Regions from separate parts of the Halalkalibacillus sediminis genome, predicted to be linked through region 2. Evidence: a T-box and tRNA genes for the amino acid it is inferred to sense, from the RefSeq annotation. Region 2 holds a T-box; the other holds one or more tRNA genes.
The links. The T-box of region 2 lies ahead of pheS (phenylalanine--tRNA ligase subunit alpha). A T-box ahead of a tRNA ligase gene usually reads a tRNA of that ligase, here a tRNA-Phe.
Positions count from the first base shown of each region.

Region 1: it encodes a tRNA-Phe, which carries the amino acid that the T-box ahead of pheS (phenylalanine--tRNA ligase subunit alpha) is inferred to sense. The anticodon was not compared.

Region 1 is NZ_PJNH01000003.1:412,811-423,474, forward strand. Features, by position in the region: gene walK (cell wall metabolism sensor histidine kinase WalK) at 1-1,056, opposite strand, end outside; gene yycF (response regulator YycF) at 1,062-1,769, opposite strand; gene CEY16_RS11820 (peptidoglycan DD-metalloendopeptidase family protein) at 2,007-3,578, opposite strand; tRNA gene CEY16_RS11825 (tRNA-Phe) at 3,941-4,016, opposite strand; tRNA gene CEY16_RS11830 (tRNA-Asp) at 4,207-4,283, opposite strand; gene CEY16_RS11835 (adenylosuccinate synthase) at 4,484-5,770, opposite strand; gene dnaB (replicative DNA helicase) at 5,990-7,351, opposite strand; gene rplI (50S ribosomal protein L9) at 7,380-7,826, opposite strand; gene CEY16_RS11850 (DHH family phosphoesterase) at 7,823-9,796, opposite strand; gene CEY16_RS11855 (YybS family protein) at 9,838-10,664, opposite strand, start outside.
Region 2 is NZ_PJNH01000001.1:1,071,944-1,082,607, forward strand. Features, by position in the region: gene CEY16_RS05715 (CvpA family protein) at 1-39, opposite strand, end outside; gene zapA (cell division protein ZapA) at 41-364, opposite strand; gene rnhC (ribonuclease HIII) at 452-1,411, shown strand; gene pheT (phenylalanine--tRNA ligase subunit beta) at 1,479-3,908, opposite strand; gene pheS (phenylalanine--tRNA ligase subunit alpha) at 3,924-4,958, opposite strand; T-box leader at 5,008-5,246, opposite strand; gene CEY16_RS05740 (TrmH family RNA methyltransferase) at 5,550-6,293, opposite strand; gene sspI (small acid-soluble spore protein SspI) at 6,568-6,780, shown strand; gene CEY16_RS05750 (M42 family metallopeptidase) at 6,841-7,926, opposite strand; gene CEY16_RS05755 (dUTP diphosphatase) at 7,997-8,485, opposite strand; gene CEY16_RS05760 (TVP38/TMEM64 family protein) at 8,521-9,099, opposite strand; gene CEY16_RS05765 (DUF1294 domain-containing protein) at 9,165-9,416, opposite strand; gene CEY16_RS05770 (NADP-dependent oxidoreductase) at 9,556-10,491, shown strand.

The DNA.
Region 1 (10,664 bases), on a different contig from region 2:
GAAGTTCGCCTTCAGCAATAATTGCTCGTCCTCTTCTGAGTAATCAATGATGATGCTGTTCGCTTCCCGCACCTCAAATAAGTCAGAAACGTTATCATTAATACCTAGTATGTCCAGAATCGGTTTACCTTGCACCTCGATATAATCTTTACCGATCAGTTTGGAAGCTGGCTCATTCATCAAGATAATATCGCCACTACGGTCCGTCGCGATGACTCCATCTGTCATATTGGATAGGACTAGACTAAGTTTTCGCCGTTCCCCTTCAGTGGTTGCTTGGGCTAATTGCAATTGATCGTTCAGATCGTTGAACGTCACCGCAAGCTGTCCAATCTCATCGTTTCCATATACATTAACCTTTTTAGAAAAGTCACCAGTAGCCATCACGGTCGCTTGTCTTCTCATTTCCATAATAGGCTTGGTAATGGTTCTAGCTACCAATATCCCTAACAGAGCTGAGACCGTTATAGCAAGAAGCGTACCATTAGCAAAAATCCGGTTGATGTCCTCAAGCTGCCCATCGACTCCTTCTAATGATGCTTCAATATTCAACGCCCCAACGGTTTCTTGACCATTATTTTGGATAGGGGCTGATATCACCCATGTTCTGTGACCATTTTGAGGATTATAGTAAATATCTTGTTCTCTATTACCGGTCAAAGCACGCTGAATGCCCAGATCTGTCGTTCTTTTTCCAACATTAATCAGATCGGCTTGGTTCGTCGTGCCTAATACTCGTCCGTTACTATTGATTACTTGAATCTCTGTGATATCTTCTGAATCGAAATCATATATAATCGACTGCACATCGTTTTCTAGCGTGGGCGTATCTTCACTTGCTTCTTCTCCTCTTTCCGTCAAAAAAGCTTGCTCCAAATTGTAACTAAGCAGTTGAATCCGTTCATTGATCGATTCATTGAAATTATCTCTAAGCTGTCCCTCTAATTGATTGACAAAATAAGCCCCAATCACTTGAATAGCGATCAATAGGAGCAAAATATATACGATGATAAATTTTATCTGAATGGATTTGAAAAATCCCCAAAACTTACTCATTGAATCTACTCCTGTTCAGGGTTACGTAAGTAGTAGCCGACTCCTCTCCGAGTGACAATCCACGTAGGGTTGCTTGGGTTCTCTTCGATTTTTTCGCGTAATCTGCGTACGGTAACGTCGACGGTTCTCACATCACCATAGTAATCATAGCCCCAAACTGTTTCTAGTAAATGTTCACGAGTCATGACTTGTTCAATATGTTTCGATAAGTATAAAAGCAACTCAAACTCACGGTGAGTCAAATCGATCGGTTCACCATCACGAGTCACTGAATAATTTTCACGGTTGATCTCTAGTCTTCCTATTTTAATATTTGGTGTACCTGAGGCACCAGCACTCGCTTCATCGCTACCGATTCTACGCAAGTTGGCCTTAACTCTAGCGACTACTTCGCGATTACTGAATGGCTTCGTTACGTAATCATCTGCACCTAATTCAAGACCCAGCACTTTGTCTATTTCAGAATCTTTCGCTGTAATCATGATGATAGGAATTTGATAATCTTTTCTTATTTCTCTACAAACTTCCATCCCATCTTTTTCAGGAAGCATGATGTCTAATAATATGAGGTCTGGCTCTTCCTTATGGGTTAAACGAATAGCTTCATCACCATCATAGGCGCATATCACTTCGTATCCTTCTTTTTCAAGGTTGAACTGTAATATGTCTGCAATCGGTTTTTCATCGTCTACAACTAGCACTTTGTATTTCATTATAAGACACCTTCCTTATTGAAAAAATGATGTAATACTTCTATTTTAACTTTATTATGTAAAAATGTCTTATCATTCGATGAAAGAACTCGTGAACTATTTTAAGAAAAGCGCAAATGCCCGATTAGAAACGTAGAGGTTGGAGCTCTTCAACTGAGATAAAGAAAGCGTTTACGCTTTCTTAAAAAAGATATAATAAAACCTCTAGCTGCGAGAGCTAGAGGTTAATCTATCTTCTTAGTGATAATTTGCTGGATTGACTAATGATCCATTTTTACGGATTTCATAGTGTAAGTGAATACCAGTAGAATTACCTGTGGATCCCATTACACCGATTTTATCACCTTTTTGTACTTTCTGTCCGACTGAAACATTTAGAGAGCTCATATGCGCGTATAGAGTTGTAAAACCATTTTTATGATTAATGACGACTTTATTTCCATAACCGCCACTATCCCATCCAGCTTCAACAACAACACCAGTATCTGCAGCTAGGATCGAACGGTTTGTTACTCCGGCAATATCCATTCCTTTATGGTAAGAGCCCCAACGAGGTCCCTTGTGACTAGAAATGTAACCACCGACTGCAGGCCATGAGAAGTTTCCAGAACCTACTGAAGGAAGTGGCTTCGTACCTTCAAGGATTATTTTATTTTGCGGCTCTTCTACTACTTCTTCTGAAACCTTATTCTCTTCAAGAACTTCATTGTTCTTAGTTACTACTTCATAAGTAATGACTTTCTTACCTTTTGAACCTTCTTGTTCAACTTTTGTTTCGCCTACATAGATCTCATCAGATTTCTTTGTTTCTTCCTCGAAATCTAATGACTCTTCCTCAGTTCGTTGTGTAGTATAAGTTACATCAATTGGAGTGCTTTCAGAAGTCACTTTAACTGATTGCCCAGCTTGAACAATTGATTCTTCCTCTATATCAGGGTTCAATTCAACCAACTCATCAACTGATAAGTCATAATTCCCTGCCACTTGATTCAAATCAGTATCTTGTTGAGGGGTATGTACCTCTTCACCTGTACCTCGTTCAATCAATTTAACCAATTGAGCCGTTTCAAGTAATTGAGTTGGATTAACTTTTTCTTTTGAAAATGTAACTTTATCTTCAATTGATACGTCTATTACAGTAGAACCATCATTTAGTGTAACAGTTTCGTTTTCTTGTTCTTTATCATCTTCCTTCGTTTCATCATCTGAGCTCTCAGCTTTTACAGCCATTTTTGCAAGATCAGAAGGAAGGTACTCTGAAAGTTCTACAGATTCGTTAAGGTCAACATCTTTTAGTAGGTTATATTCTTTTTTCAACTCCTCAGGTAAATATTGACTGATGATTTGGTTCAGAGCTTTGTTCGCTTGGTCTAAATCTTTTACAAAACCAATAGATTGACCGTTCATCTTAAGCTCGATTGCTTCGACCTGGTATTCTATGGAATCATTTAACGTATTAAGTACTGATTCTGATTCATCTACAGTATCGAAAACTTTTTCTTTTACAAAATCGATATCTTTTTCAGAAACTAGTTTCATATCTTCATGGTTAGCTTCTGCATCTTTTTTGTGTTGATCAAGAAAACTTTGAATCTCTTCTTTACTTTCTACTGTACCGATATGTTTATCATCTAGGTAAACGTGGTAAACATTATCTAGATCAGTGCCAAGGGACTCAGCGTAAACCGAACCAAAAGCAATAATTGCACCTGCACTTGTAGTTATAGTTATTTTCTTCAAAAGAGAGCCATTCAAAGTCTGTTTTGCTTTGTTAAGCCCACCTCTAAAACGAGTCAACAAATTTCTCACGAATCTTTCCCCCATTTAGAGCTATCCTTATATTTTTAGCTATTTTTCTTTTATTTTTTTAATGACACTCCTATAATCTATCATATTTATTATTGATGTGAAAAGTATCCTAGTAGTTTTGTAATGAACTTGTATAATATTTTACAATAATTACCTATTTTATCGGGTGAAAAGGCGATTTTAGTGTAAAAAGTAACTTTTTTGAGTCCTTTAGTCTGAATTTTATAGGCAATTGTAACGACTTTGTAACATAACACGAAACCATGTCGAAACACTTCTAATATCGTCACTTATGCGGCTATAAACTGTTATTTCTACATAAAAAAATCAGAATCCACAATAGATTCTGAGTGATTTTGAAATGGTGGCTCGGGACGGAATCGAACCGCCGACACACGGATTTTCAGTCCGTTGCTCTACCGACTGAGCTACCGAGCCATAATAATTATAAAATTGTAGTGAGACTTAGCGGGCTTAAATTGCATTGCCTGTGCTCGTCGTGTTGCAAGTTTCTCTGTGGCGCCCTTCACTCCTCGCAAAGCTACTCTGATGTTATTCACTGAAGTTAACGCTTAGCTACCGAGCCATAATAATTATAATATTGTAGTGTGTTCGCCGTAATAAAAAATGGCGGTCCGGACGGGACTCGAACCCGCGACCTCCTGCGTGACAGGCAGGCATTCTAACCAACTGAACTACCGGACCAACTAATTTATCGGACAGCGTTAATCTTACCACAATTTAAAATAGAAAGACAAGGCTTTTTTTGAATATTCCCCTTTATAATAAAGTCAGGCATTCATGGGTTATTGCTTAGAATTGATAAACATAAGAAAACCTCGAGCTCATAATAGAACTCGAGGCTGAATTATATAGTTTCTATAGCTTTGTTTTGCTCAGATTACTTAATATATCTCGTTTTGAACAATTGTTTGTGCACGATCTGGACCTACAGAAAAGATTGAGACAGGGATATTGATCAGTTCTTCGATTTTCTGAATATATTTCTGTGCATTAATAGGCAAGTCTTCGAAAGTTCGAACCTCCGTAAGGTCTTCCTCCCACCCAGGTAATGTTTCATATACTGGTTTACATTCCTTCAATACATTTAGGCTTGCCGGATAACCTTTGAATGTCTCACCATTATATTCATAAGCCACACAAATTTTGACTTCCTTTAATCCTGTCAAAACATCAATCGAATTCAATGAGATATCTGTCATTCCACTTGTACGTCTCGCGTGGTTGACGACCACTGCATCAAACCACCCTACTCTGCGGGCTCTTCCAGTAGTCGTACCGTATTCTCTTCCGATTTCTCTTATTCTGTCACCGATTTCATCATTCAACTCCGTTGGGAATGGTCCATCTCCCACACGAGTTGTGTAAGCTTTAGAGACTCCAACGACTTTCTCTATGTTATTAGGTCCGATTCCACTACCGACAGCTACACCAGCAGCTGAAGTATTAGAGGAAGTCACATACGGATATGTCCCATGATCGATATCTAACATGACTCCTTGTGCCCCTTCAAATAGGACATGTTCTTTCTGGTTGATCGAGTCTTCTAACAACATCGCTGTGTCTGTGATGTAAGGAGCAAGCTTCTCGCCATATTCGAGATAATCTTGATAAATAGACTCTGGGGATAATGGCTGAGCGCCGTACAATTTTTCGAGCCATAGGTTTTTCTCTTCTACTTGTTGAGTAACTTTCTCTTTTAAAGCAGAAGCATCTAATAAATCCGCCATACGAATTCCTAAGCGGTTGACTTTATCAGCATAAGCAGGGCCAATCCCTTTTTTGGTCGTTCCAATTTGTTTATCTTTTCCTTTGGATTCTTCTTGTAAACGATCCAACTCAATATGATAAGGCATGATTACTTGAGCTCTTTCACTGATTCTTAAGTGGGCGATGGACAAGTCATGCCCCTTTATATAGTCCATTTCTTTTAATAACGCTTTCGGGTTGATCACCATTCCATTACCTAAGATACATAGTTTGTCTGGGTTGAAAATGCCTGATGGAATAAGGTGGAGTTTATAGGTTTCTCCATCGAATTGGATCGTATGTCCTGCATTGTCTCCCCCTTGATATCTAGCAATCACTTTTGCTTGTTTAGCCAGGAAATCAGTTATTTTACCTTTACCTTCGTCTCCCCATTGTGTACCAACTACTACAGCGGTCGTCATGATTGACCCTCCTATATATTCACTATCTATTTACTATCATTGTTATCAATTAACAAAATACATTCATATACTACCAGTCTTGAGCCATTTATTCAATGCAAAAAACGAACATTATATAAGAAATATATGTATTTGTACGATTTTTAACTTGGTTAGAATTTATTAAATCCATACAAAAACCCGCTATTTTAAGCGGGCTTTAATCTTAGACAATCATCGCTAAGCAGGCGGTACATCTGCTTCCCCGTATCTCCTGTCTAAATCAACAAACTTATTATATTCCTTCACAAAGGCTAATTCTACTGTTCCTATAGGTCCATTACGTTGTTTAGCTATGATGATCTCGATAATATTCTCATTCTCAGATTCATCATCGTAATAGTCATCGCGGTATAAGAATCCGATGATATCTGCGTCCTGCTCGATACTCCCGGACTCACGTAAGTCTGACATCATTGGACGTTTATCTTGTCTCTGTTCCACACCACGGGACAACTGAGACAATGCAACAACAGGAACTTCAAGTTCCCTTGCCAGGGCTTTTAACTGACGAGAGATTTCTGATACCTCTTGCTGTCTATTTTCCCGACTATTACCGCTTCCCTGTATTAGTTGGAGATAGTCGATCATAACCATGCCAATGCCTTGTTCTTGTTTCAAACGGCGGCATTTCGAACGGATCTCATTCACTTTTACACCTGGTGTATCATCAATAAAAATACCAGCGTCCGACAAGCTACCCATAGCCATCGTCAGTTTGCCCCAGTCTTCTGACTGTAAACTACCCGTTCTAAGTCTTTGTGCATCAATGTTACCTTCAGCACATAGCATACGCATGACGAGTTGTTCTGCACCCATCTCCAAGCTGAATATGGCTACGTTCTCTTGAGCATTCACTGCCACGTTCTGAGAGATGTTCAACGCAAATGCCGTCTTACCTACAGATGGTCGGGCTGCAATGATAATCAAATCATTTTTCTGAAAGCCTGAGGTAATATGATCTAAATCTTTATATCCTGTAGGTACACCTGTTACATCCTCATCATGGTGATGCAGCTGTTCAATGTTATCGTAAACATTGATCAAGACGTCTTTGATATTACGGAATTTACTGGATGTTTTACTTTGAGAGACATCAAGCATCGTCTTCTCAGCATAATCTAAAACATCTTCTACCTCTTCACTCTCTTCATATGTGTTAGTAACGATATTGGTAGCAGCTGAAATGATTCTGCGGAGCATCGATTTTTCTTGGACGATTCTCGCGTAATATTCGATGTTAGCTGCAGTAGGCACTGAGTTCGCAATATCCGTAAGGTAAGAAACCCCGCCTACTTCATCCAATATTTGAAGATCACTCAGCTCAGTGGTGATCGTAACTAGATCGATCGGTTCACCTTTATCTGTTAAACGGACCATTGTCTCGAATAATCTTTGGTGACTGATTCTATAAAAATCATCTGCTTCCAGGATTTCTGAAGCAGAAACTATTGCGTTCGGCTCTAAGAAAACCGCCCCTAAAACCGACTGTTCCGCCTCTATATTATGGGGTGGGGTTCGGTCGTTTTCAAATTCTGCCACATCGTGTCCTCCTTTATGATTGGAACGATTAAACTTCTTTTACATGTACCTTCATTGTTGCAATCACATCGTTGTGAATTTTTACTGGTACATCTGTATAACCAAGAGAACGGATAGGATCATCTAGTTCGATTTTCCGCTTGTCCACTTTGATGTTATGAGACTTCTTCAACTCTTCAGCAATTTGCTTGCTTGTGATTGAACCAAACAGTCGGCCTTCTTTTCCGGATTTCGCTGTCAGTTGAACGGTCAGATTTTCAATTTCCTTCTTAAGTTCTTTTGCTCGATCTAACTCTGCCTGTTTCTCCTCTTCTTTTTTTCTTTGTTCGCCCTCTAGTTGCTTCATATTCCCTGCAGAAGCTTCGACAGCTAAATTATTTTTAAGCAAGTAGTTTCTTGCATAGCCTTCGGAAACATTCTTCACTTCGCCTTTTTTCCCTTTACCTTTAACGTCCTTAGTGAAAATTACTTTCATGAATTGTCTCCCCCTTCTAAATAATCCTCAATGATATCTCTTAATTGTTCTTCCACTTGATCAATCGTTGTATCTTCTAATTGGGTAGCCGCATTCGTCAAGTGGCCGCCCCCGTTCATTTTCTCCATGATCACTTGAACATTCACTTCTCCAAGAGAACGTGCACTCACACCGATCTTTCCATCTTTTCTTTCAGAAATAACGAAAGAAGCTTTGACTCCACTCATGGTGAGTAAAGTATCGGCAGCCTGGGCGATAATAATCGCTCCGTATGTTTCTCCCTCTACGCCTTTAGCGATGGCAATTCCTTCTGTATATTGCGTTGTATTTTTAATCAATTCACTTCTTCTGACGTAAACATCAATATCTTCTTTAAGCAGTTGCTGAACTAGGACTGTATCTGCACCTTTAGAACGTAAGTAAGAAGCTGCATCAAAAGTTCTTGAACCTGTTCTCAAGGTGAATGACTTCGTATCTACCGTGATTCCTGCTAGTAACGAAGTCGCTTCTAGTGTATTCAATTTAAGTGGCCCATCTTGATACTGAAGCAATTCAGTCACGAGCTCTGCAGTTGATGAAGCATAAGGCTCCATGTACACAAGCGTCGGATCATTAATGAATTCTTCAGCACGTCTATGGTGGTCGATCACCACTACATGTTCTGTCTTCGTGAGTAATCGATCTTCCATGACCAGCGAAGGTTTATGAGTGTCCACGACTACTACAAGCGTATTCTTAGTAACCATATCCATCGACTGTTCTGGAGTCACAAACCACTGAGCGATCGATACGTCATCATCAATGGCATCCATTAAGCGTTGAACCCCAGTATTGACTCCATCAGGGTCAAAGACCACATAACCTTCTTTATCGTTCTGTTGAGCTAGTTTCAAAATACCGATAGAAGCTCCGATTGAATCCATATCAGGCGTATGGTGGCCCATAATCAGGACTTTTTCACTTTCACGCACTAACTCTCTTAATGCATGAGAGATGACTCGAGCACGGACTCTAGTCCTCTTCTCCATAGGATTCGTCTTACCACCGTAGAATTTAACTTTCCCCTCTTCATCTTTAATGGCAACCTGGTCACCACCGCGCCCAAGAGCTAAGTCCAAGCTCGACTGTGCTAATTCACCAAGTTCAGGCAAATCCGCGGTGCCTTTACCAATACCGATACTCAATGTAAGAGGTACATTTTTATCTGAAATCAATTCTCTGACTTCATCCAAAATCTCAAATTTCGTCTTCTCGAGATGAGTCAGAATCTCTTTACTCATGACAGCCAAGAAACGTTCTTGTGAAATTCGCTTCATATATATTCCATAATCATTTGACCAACCATTCAAAATGGAGGTCACTTCTGAGTTCATTTGACTTTTTGAAGTGTCATCCATCGCTTGGGTCAACTCTTCATAATTGTCTAAAAAGATGACAGCTAGAATCGTTTCTTCATTATGATAACGATTTTCGAGTTCAATCTGTTTGGTCCGGTCAAAGAAATAAATGAGTCGCTCTTCTTTTTTAATGATGACCTGAAATCTCTCTTCACCAAGACCGATCCAGTACTCCTCAAATCCATCATTAATGGCTGAAATAATCTCTTCCGAGACCTCTGATAAAGGTTCACCGATTAGAGTCTTATCACCATCCATATATTTATTCATATATGGATTGGCCCACTCGATTTGGTAATCTTCATTAAACAGCACGATACCAAAAGGCATCTCTAAAAGAGCTTCCTCTCCTACCTTTTTAACTCGGTAAGATAAAGTGGTTATATAATCCTCCGTACGCTTACGCAGCCGTTCCTCTGTTCTCAAAGAAAAGAAGATAAGTAGTGCCAGGACCACCGCTAGTAACGAACCGATGACCCAGTGATAATAGATAACAATAGCTGTGAGTACGGTGGATAGTACATATAAGACCCACATATTTTTATTTAAGATTAATTGTTTGATGTCGTTCATTCATGTCATCTCCCGACAGATTGACGATATTTATCATACATTTATTTCTTAGAGACCAGTCGATCCCTAAGTTGAAAGCCTAAATCAATTATACCTAAAATTCGGAATGGATAAAGTAACAAAAAAGGAAATAGAACAAATAAAACCGTTAAAGTGATCGGTATCGCTTTAGACCATTTCTTGTAATTCGTAAAGAAAAAGGCAAAGGATAACCCTTGGATCACTATTAATAAGCCTGCCAAAGTGTAGACATTCGTTGCAACCAAATACAGGCTATCAGTTGGTTCAGTATATATCCACGTCAGGATGATTCCAGCAAAATAAATCCATATGATGGATGTAGGCAGACGAAAATCTTTGAAAGGTGGAAAAGAGTTCTTCTCTTTATGTAAACGATTAAGAATACGGTAACTAATCCACTGAGTAATGAAAGCAAATGCCACCCCTATGATGACAATCCCCGTAGGTATCAGGTAAACGAAACTTTCCATTTGATCTCTGACGATTTCTAATGTTTCTTCGTCAACGGTCTGACCCACTTGTTCAAAAAGAACTTGCAAGGTTTCGAATGAACGTTCAAGGGCTCGCCGGATCTCTTCCATCCAGTTGATATTTAAAAAGAATTGAGTGAACACATAAATCAATGCTAAACCTAATGTAAAGCCCAATGTTCCCCTCGCCCACGTTTCGTAGGCTTTTCTCTGTTCATTAATTGCAGAACCGATCGCAATCCCGCCTAGCCCCATAAATAATGTAAATGGGATCGAAACTACCGATAGCAAAATTGCCCCGATCAACATAGCAACAATGAATACTATGACGGCAGGTTTCCAACCATGCCTGGCTGTATATATAACGAAAGGCACTG
Region 2 (10,664 bases):
TCCTAAAATAAGTAGTATTAATAAAATAATATTCAACATGTTACCTGCGATCCTCTTTCCTATCTTTATAGTTAAACTGTTTTTGATTTGTATTGTTGTTCATTGATTTTTGATTGAATGATTGTTGTTGCTTCAAATGATTATAGTCTTCTTTAAGTTTCATATAATCGTTCATTGTATTAAGAGCTGTTAAAACAGCAAGCTGAGCAGAGTCGATCGACGGTTTTGCATGTCTAATCTCATCCATTTTTTGATCCACCATACTTGCTACCTTTTTGATATGATCGGATGATTCTTCGCCTACAACAGTATATTTACGGTTATGAATTTCAACCGTGATTTTTGACTTTCCATTTTGCGACATTCGAAAGCCTCCTCACACGTATTCTAAACCATATAGTAACACGTTTTGCTAGTATTAGGGAAGTACTGTATCATTTAAGGTAGATTTTTGGCAGAATTAATAGATATGAATATTTTTCAAAAGGAGTTCGACATGGGACAGACCGTCATTAAAGTAGATCAAGATACGATATTCAAAATGAAAAAACATTACCACTCATCCATTTCATCTAAACAACCTCCACACGCAACCTTTGTTGCTAAAAAAAACGGGCTGACAATTACAGCCTATACATCTGGAAAAGTCATGTTCCAAGGGGATCAGCATGAAGAAGAAGCTTCTCTATGGGGAAGTGGAGTGAAGTCTAATAATAAGAAAAAATCATCAGGCGAGCCTGAACTTCCTAAGTTCCTTTCACAAGATCATATTGGCTCTGATGAAGCAGGAACAGGTGATTACTTTGGTCCAATTACGGTAGGAGCTGTTTTTGCAACTGCACAGCAACAAGAATTATTGCGTGAATTAGGCGTGCAAGATTCGAAAAATATGAAAGACGATACGATCAAGAAAATCGTCAAAGATATTTTGAAAACGGACATCGTTTATAGCACGGTTACATTGTCGAATGAAAAATACAATTCACTAAAACAGAAAAATTGGTCGCAAGTACGAATGAAAGCATGGATGCACCATCAAGCAATTAAACACGTGATTGGAAAACTAGATGGGCAAGAGTCAAAAGGCATTCTCGTCGATAAATTTTGTGAACCAGGGATTTTTTATAATAAAATTCGCGCGTCGAACGAGCAACCACTTGAAGGAATGACTTTCTTAACAAAAGGAGAAAGCAAATCCACCTGTGTTGCGGCCGCTTCCATGCTTGCAAGATATCGCTTTGTTCAAGAAATGGATAAACTATCTGGAATGGTTGGTTTCAACTTACAAAAAGGTGCCTCAAACATCGTTGACAAACAGATTAAGCGAATCATCAATTCTAAAGGAGAACCTTTCTTAGATAAAATCGCGAAAGTTCATTTTGCTAATACAGACAAAGCCAAGAAGTTGTAGATGAACAAAATAAATTTAGAAAAAAGCTGAGCATTCGGGCCATAACCCGATCACTCAGCTTTTCTTTTTAACCTCTTAATACAGCGTTATATTCTTTTTCTAAGTGGGACACAATTGCTCCACGTGCTTGCTCGATTTCTTCGTCTTTGAGTGTACGTTCCTGGTGCTGGAACATGAGGTTGAAAGCGATTGATTTCTTCCCTTCTTCCATATGTTCACCTTCATACACGTCAAACACTTGAACTGAACGCAAATGAGGCTGTCCTTTATCCATTATAGCATCCTCTAGTTGCTTAGCAGGTAAATCAGCATCTACTACGAAAGCCAAATCCTGTGCGATTGCAGGATACTTCGTGATTGCTTCATAAAAATCATGATCATTAACCTGTTCTAATACTGCATCAAGATCTACGTCAAACACATAAGTTTCTTGAAGATCATATTCTTTTTGAACAGTTGGATGTAACTGACCAACATAACCTATGTTTCGTTCATCTAGTTTAATCACTGCTGTTCGACCTGGATGCATTCCTTCAAGTTCAGCTTTCTCGAAAGTAACAGACTCTTCTAGTAAGTAGTCGAATAATCCTTCCAAGATTCCTTTCATTACATAGAAGTCCACTGCTTTTTTATCTGCTTGCCAAGCATGATTTTCCCATAGACCGGTCACTACTGAAGATAGTCTAGCTTTTTCTTCAGGTTGTTGTGTATCTTGGAGTGAACGTACGTAAACTGGACCTACTTCATATAAGCCGACATTATATTGATTTCGAGCTACGTTGTATTGAACACTAGCCAGCATTTCAGGTAGTGCACTTAAACGTAAATGACTATGCAAGTCTGTCATCGGCATAGCGAGCCCAACTGGTTGAGGATTCAACTGTTTGATTTCTGGACTTACAAATCGTGTCGAGCGATCCTCTGTAGTCAGCGAGTATGTTACAGCTTCATTCAACCCAGCTTTTTGCATATATTCATGTACTTCTCTTAATAACTTCTGTCGTTTAGTCAAACCGCCTTTGTTCATCTCTCCAAGCGGCAACGTATAAGGGATATTGTCATAACCATACAGACGAGCAATTTCTTCAACCATATCCTCTTTGATCGTCATCTCATTTCGGCGACCAGGGATAGTTACAACAAAATTACCACCGTTCTCTTCATACTCTAAACGTAAACGTTCTAGAATATTTTTCATCTGGTCCAACGGGATATCTGCACCGATACGGTCCACCATCTCTTGATGATTGAAACTGATTTCGGCAGGGGTCCATTCAGTTGAACCAGCTTCTACCATAGATTCACCTAGTACTGTTCCACTACCTAATTCAGCAAGTAATTGAACCGCACGCATAGCAGCTTCTTTAACACGGGTGATGTCGAGACCTTTTTCGAAACGGACACTTGCTTCACTACGTATACCATGATCTTTTGAAGCACGGCGTACCGTTTGGGGATCGAAATAAGCCGCTTCTAATAAAATTGTGTTCGTGTCTTCTTGAACTTCTGATTCTTCGCCACCCATTACTCCAGCGATTGCGTGCGCTTTCTCTCCGTTAGTGATGACGAGCTGATCAGCTTTCAACGTGCGCTCCTCTCCATCGAGGGTCACAATCGTTTCACCTTCTTTAGCAGCACGAGTGACCACTTTATCTGACCCGAAACGATCGAAATCAAACGCGTGTAAAGGCTGACCATATTCAAGCAATACATAGTTCGTAACGTCGACAACATTGTTGATTGGACGGATGCCTGCACTGATCAAACGGTTTTGAAGCCATAGTGGTGAATCGTGTACTGTTATATCCTTAATAATCCATGCTCCGTAATAAGGATTCATTTCTTTGTCTTCAATTGAAACTGAAACATGGTCACTAGATGGTTCTTCAGATATCTGCACAGTTGTATCTGGTAGCTCAATATTACGATCATAAATTGCAGCAGTTTCGTATGCCATCCCTAGCATACTTAAACAATCCGCGCGGTTAGGTGTTAATTCAAACTCGATAACCGTGTCATCCAGGTTCAATAGAGGACATGCTGGCTCTCCAGGAGTAACCTCTTCTTCAATTACATATATTCCGTCTTGGTACTTCTCAGGGACGAACTTTTCATCCATTCCAAGCTCTTGCAGAGAACAAATCATTCCTTCTGATGGCTCTCCACGTAGCTTAGCTTTCTTGATTTTCATACCTCCTGGCAAACGAGCGCCAGGCTTTGCAACTATGACATGTTGGCCAGCCGCTACATTAGGTGCCCCACAAATGATTTGTGAAGTTTCTTCGCCCGTATTGACCTGGCAGACATTCAATTTGTCCGCATTAGGATGTTGTTCACATTTTTCAACATAACCAACGACGATTTGATCGTTGTCCAGTTGTGGAGGAATGACCTGTTCGACTTCTACTCCACTTTTCGTAATTTTTTCAGCTAATTCTTCTGAATCAAGGTCATCAATTTTTACATATTGATTTAACCATTTTAAAGATACTAACATTGTCTCATTCCTCCTTTATACTCTGTGAAATTGTTTTAAGAATCGGACATCATTCGTGTAGAAATGACGGATATCTTCAATACCGTATTTCAACATGGCAATTCGTTCAGGCCCCATTCCGAAAGCGAAACCTGTATATTTGTCCGGATCGAATCCAGCCATCTCTAGAACGTTCGGATGGACCATTCCTGCACCAAGAATTTCAATCCAGCCTGACCCTTTACATACGGAACAACCTTCTCCGCCGCAAACCTTGCATGAAATATCCATCTCGACAGAAGGTTCAGTAAACGGGAAGTAACTTGGACGCAAGCGGATTTTACGATCTTCACCGAAAAGATGCTTCGCTAGCACATTCAATGTCCCTTTTAAGTCACTCATGCGAATTTTTTCATCAACATACAGTCCTTCAATTTGTGTGAACTGGTGCGAGTGTGTTGCATCATCCGTGTCACGACGGTAAACTTTTCCAGGACAAATGATTTTGACCGGACCGCGACCTTCGTGTCTGTTCATCGTACGTGCTTGAACAGGTGATGTATGTGTACGCATTAATAATTCTTCGGTAATATAAAAAGTATCCTGCATATCTCTTGCCGGGTGACCTTTAGGTAGGTTTAGAGCTTCAAAGTTGTAATAATCCGTCTCAACTTCTGGACCCTCAGCCACTTCATACCCCATACTGGTGAAAAGGTCTTCGATATCACGAATAACATCCATCAAAAGATGCGATCCACCAGCTTGAACAGGTTTACCAGGAAGTGTTACGTCAATCGCTTCTTCCCTCAATTGTTTTTCGATTTGTTCATTTTCAAGTTGTTCAGATTTTGAATCAAGTGCTTCTGTGAGCGTGTCTCTAACTTCATTTGCTAGTTGACCAATCACTGGACGTTCCTCTTTAGACAGTTTACCCATCCCTTTAAGAACATCTGTAATTTGGCCCTTCTTACCAAGATAGTAAACGCGTACATCCTGGAGAGCTTTCGTGTCATCAGCAGCTTGAATTTTCTCAAGTGCTTCCTGCTTTAATTCTTGTAATCGCTCTTTCACGACTTGTTCCTCCTTTATATATGACAAAATAAAAAAACTCCTCCCATAAAATAGGGACGAGTTTGCATTCCGTGTTACCACCCTGGTTGAACAGTCACGAGACTGCACCACTTCATTCAAATAACGGATTGATCTTATCCGGGCTACCTTTACTCTTTGTGAGAGGTCCAAGCGCCAGCTCCTGAGTGAAATTCAGTTCTAATCCGAATAAAGACACTTTCAGTCAAGGTATCTCTTCCCTGCAAACGGATTTGGTAGGAACTTACTAGGCTCATTCATAGCTTTTTCGATTCATTTGTTCTCAATGTATTATAGAAAAAAATCCGGTATTGCGCAAGTTTTTATTTAGAAAAGCTCAAGCGCCCTCTTATCAACGTATCAATTGGAGAAGAGTATCAGAAATAAAGGAAACACCGTGAGTTAGCGAACGGATGTTGACTTATTGACTGATCCTCTTTGAAATTGACTAGTTGATGGGCGTTTGGGTTAGACAAGTTTTTATTTAGAAAGGCTCAAGCGCCTACATTGAAACGTAGTGATTCGAGCTAGACAATTATATGCCACTCTTTTCACACATGTTTAAAAAGCCTTTCAATCCGTTGAAAAATGATACAGCATAATACTTGTAGCTACTCCCACATTCAACGATTCACTTTCGTCTTGGATGGGAATGAACACTTTTTGATCGACTTGAGATAAGATGTCATCTTGAATTCCACTCCCCTCATTTCCTACCACAATAGCGAAACGATCAGTTTTGTGGAGTTCCGATAGAGGCGTCGCTTCACGATCCAAAGCACTTCCGTATACAGGTATATCTTTAGTCTGAAGTTGTGTAACCCATTCATTTAAATCTCCTCGAACCACCGGTAGATGAAAAAATGCTCCTTGGGTTGATCTAAGAACCTTTTCATTAAAAAGATCTACTGAACCTTTACCAAGAATGACTGCATCGATTCCGAAAGCCAGGGCACTACGAATGATTGTTCCAACGTTTCCTGGATCTTGTACACCGTCTAATAACAGAAGCTTCTCATGGTTGAAATCAGTCATGTCTTTCTGTCGAACAACCGCGATAATCCCCTGAGGTGTTTCCGTCTGTGATATTTCAGAAAATATCTTTTTAGAAACTAATGTGACTGGCACGTGACGCCAATGTTCAGGAATATCGATATTTTCTGTGCGGATGATATTTTCCACATGCCACTCGCTCTGCATCGCTTCTTCTACAAGATGCCACCCTTCGACTAAAAAGAGTTGCTCTTCTTCTCGATATTTCTTTTTATGAAGTTTCTTCCATTGCTTTATATGTTGGTTTTGATTCGATTCAATCATTGGAGTCCCTCACTCTTTTTTTAGACTCTGTTAATACTCATTGTTGATATTTATCGTTGTTTTAGAAAAATGGCGAGACTCCTGCGGGAAAAGCAACAGTTGAAGACCCCGCAGAAAGCGTAGCTTTCGAGGAGGCTGAGGCGTTGTCCGCGGAAAGCGAGCTATTTTTCTGTATCGACAACAAACTTTAAACAAAGTCTTTTTTTAAGTTAATCATACATAGTCTTCCTTCAATTGGTCAAACTAGAATCAAAATGCATATGAGGTGGTTTAAATGGATTTAAATTTACGTCAAGCAATTAGAAGTAATGTTGCAGGAAATAACGAAGAACAACTTGAGGCAACAATCATTGATGCGATCCAAAGTGGTGAAGAAAAGATGCTTCCAGGCTTAGGTGTGCTTTTTGAAATGATATGGGAGCAAGCTTCTGAAGAAGATAAAGATCAGATGCTAAACATGTTGCACGAAGAAGTTCAAAAGTTATAGATTTGGTACACCCCATTATTGGAAAAAGCCTTCGGAACAGTATCCGAAGGCTTTAATTATTTAGCTAAATGTTAACTTTTCAACTGTTTCACGGTCTAAACGCTTGATTACTTCAACCACTAATTTAACAGTGTTTTCGAAGTCATCACGGTGTAGCATAGCAGCGTGGGAGTGGATGTAACGAGTTGGAACAGTGATTGATAACGAAGGTACACCATTCGCTGTCAGGTGGATGTTACCTGAATCAGTTCCGCCTCCTGGCATCGATTCATATTGATATGGGATGCTTAATTCATCTGCTACGTCTAATACAAAATCACGGACACCTTTATGAGAAACCATCGACGCATCATAAAGGACGATCTGAGGTCCTTCACCCATCTTACTTGCTGCATCTTTATCAGCAACTCCTGGCATATCACCAGCAATACCTACGTCAACACCGAAACCGATATCTGGTTGCACCGCATGAGCTGAAGTACGAGCTCCACGCAATCCGATTTCTTCTTGAACTGTACCGACACCATATACCGTGTTAGGGTGACTCTGACCTTGAAGCTGCTTCAATACATCGATTGCGATTGCACAGCCAATACGGTTATCCCATGCTTTTGCTAGTAATAATTTTTCATTATTCATCACCGTGAAATCAAAGTAAGGAACAACAGAATCTCCTGGACGGACTCCGAATTCTGCCGCTTCTTCTTTGCTAGAAGCTCCGATATCAATGAACATATCTTTGATTTCAACTGGTTTCTTACGTGCTTCCGGAGACAAAATATGTGGAGGCTTCGATCCGATTACCCCAGTCACATCCCCTTTGCGTGTCATTAGAGTCACACGCTGAGCAAGCATGACTTGGTTCCACCAGCCACCGACTGTCTGAAAATACACAAATCCATTATCATCAATTCGAGTTACCATAAAGCCAACTTCATCCAAGTGACCAGCAACCATTACTCTTGGTCCATCCGCATCGCCAACTTTTTTCGCGATTAAACTTCCCAAACCATCGGTTGTCACCTCATCTGCATGAGGAGCTATGTACTTTTTCATTACCTCACGAGGTTCTTTTTCATTTCCAGGGATCCCTTTTGCGTCTGTAAGATCCTTTAGCATCGTTAATGTTTCATCTAATTTTGCCATTTGAATTCCTCCTTTTGGTATCGTTTACACAATTGATATTATAACTTTATTACGGAAAATTCACAAAAGTTTAATATCCTGAATGCTGCCTTTCATGATTTACTTGGTTTTTCTCCGCATAAGCTTTCATAATATTTTGTTCAGAAAAGTCAAGAATATAACCAAGTGAGAGATAAGTCGCCATCATATCCTGATAACCCTTACTTGTGGGATTATTTTTAAAAGAATAAATCGTTTCATATACGTTATGAAAAGCTTCTGTCAAATCAGTAAACGACTTCTTTGAGTACTGGCCAGGATCGAATCGAAAATTAAAGTCCAACCCTAAAGAAAGAATGAAGTGAAAACCATCTACATACTCTTCTAGAATGACTTCGCGTTTATTCGGTCCTTTCTTACTCCAATACTTAAAACATCTAGTTTCGTTGGCAAGTTCGCTGATTTCAACGACGAGCGCCAACGTTTTTTCTGAAATAACATCCTCACGATTCTGCGGAATGTTAGAAAGAATTTTTTCGTCTAACTCAGTTTGCATCTCATAAAGCTCGTCCCATTTCATCGAATCACCCTCCTTCGCCTATTATAACATCGGATTTATTTTTGTAGGTCAGGTTGAAAAAAATCTTCCCATTTCATGATGATTTCTTTTTTTCGGATGACATAAAAAAGTATCAGAATAGCAGCTAATAGGATGAGAGCGTATTCGATTTGTAAAGATTGGAACCATTGACCAAACGAAGTATATACCACAGCCAAAGGGAGGTTACTTACCAATGAAGCCTTGGCGTATTCTTTGAAGTTACGTGTCATTTCAATGATGCATAATGAGATCAAGTGAAAGTGAATGAATGGAATGATGCGTAAAAGCATTACTTGCGGCAAATTGAATGCCTGGTGCTTCCCGAAAATCTTCTCACGCATACGGTTGAATCGTTCGAATAAGTCAGGCATTTGTTTGATAAAAAAATAGAAAATAAGACTAGAGAGTGTAACCCCTATAAAAGAATAGATAGACCCGAATGTCATACCGAACATCAGACCGCCAGCAATACAAATAAATCCGACCGGGATAAAAAGGAACGGTCGGATAATATGAAAAAAGATAAATAATACTGGCGCGAAGTAAGGCGTTGTGTCCGCTGAACTATTCACCCATGTCATGACCTGCTCCATTTACAAACCCCTTCCGCTCGTCTTTCTAGATGTATATGACAAGAGACGAGCTATTATGACAGAGGTCAGAGCAGAAAAATCATCCAGATGATTGTGAGAATAGGTAGGCCGTATTTGAATTGTATGTGCTTCGTCTTATGGCGGAAGACCATCATTCCAAGCCACATTCCAGGAGCACCTCCAGAAATTGCTACCGCCCACAAGGTGCCTTCAGAAATACGCCATTGATGACGTTCTGCTTTACGTTTGTCGCGCCACATCATGATGAATCCTACGATGCTTGCGAAAAATACTAGAGAGAATAAATATATGTACATGATCTCACCTGTTTTCTAATAAATTCTATGGACTATTGTAGCATATCCTTTTTCTGTGAGCTGAATATTTTTTTAACGAGAGGTCAACACTTATAATTGCAGATGTGTTACGAAATCACATCATAAGAGGGTGAGAACAATGAAAGCAATCGTAATTGAACAATACGGTGGAAGAGATGAATTAAAAGAAGTAGAAATGGAACAACCCACACCAGCGGAAGGTCAGGTTGTCGTGAAGCAAAAGGCAAGTTCGATTAACCCGATTGACTGGAAGCTGCGTGAAGGATATTTACAGTCGATGGTACCTTTTGATTTCCCAATCATACTAGGATGGGACTCTGCAGGTATCATTGAAGAAGTTGCTGACGACGTTAAAGATTTCAAAGTGGGAGACGAGGTATTTGCACGTCCTGAACTGACCAATAAAGGAACGTATGCAGAGTATACCACAATTGATGCACACCTACTTGCGAAGAAACCTAATAATATAAGTTTCCAAGAGGCTGCCTCTGTTCCATTAACTGCGATGTCAGCGTGGCAATCTCTTTACGACTTCGGCAACATCCAAGAAGGAGACCGGGTCTTAATTCATGCTGGAGCTGGCGGTGTCGGAACTATGGCTATCCAATTAGCCAAAAATACTGGGGCTTATGTCGCAACCACAGCTAGCACGAAAAATGTAGAATTTTTAAAGTCATTAGGTGCAGATGAAGTTATTGATTATACTAAACAAAACTTTGATGAAGAGCTAACTAATTTTGATTTTGTGCTAGATACGCTCGGTGGAGATATTCAAGAAAAAAGTTATGAAGTATTAAAAGATGGTGGTGCATTAGCATCGCTTGCGGCACCTCCAGATGAAGATCTTGCATCCAAGAAAAATGTAAAAGCTGGTTTCGTATGGTTAGAGCCAAAAGGGGAACAGTTGAATAAAATTGCTAAATTATTAGCAGATGAAAAGGTTAAACCAGTCGTGGGACATTATTTCCCTCTATCAGAAGAAGGAATAAAAGAAGCGCATGCACTCAGTGAAACTCAACACGCAAAAGGAAAAATCGTAATCGAAATAGCATAATAAATGAATTCCATGTTCCTAATTAGAGGAGCATGGAATTTTTTATGTTCAATTTAATTCCTTCGATCTATAAAAGCACAATGTAACCTCTTTTTGACGTAGACTTCTCCTCTCTATCTCAACACCTTTTTCAAAAACAAAAAAACTCTCCCCGCCGTCGGAAAGAGTTTTTA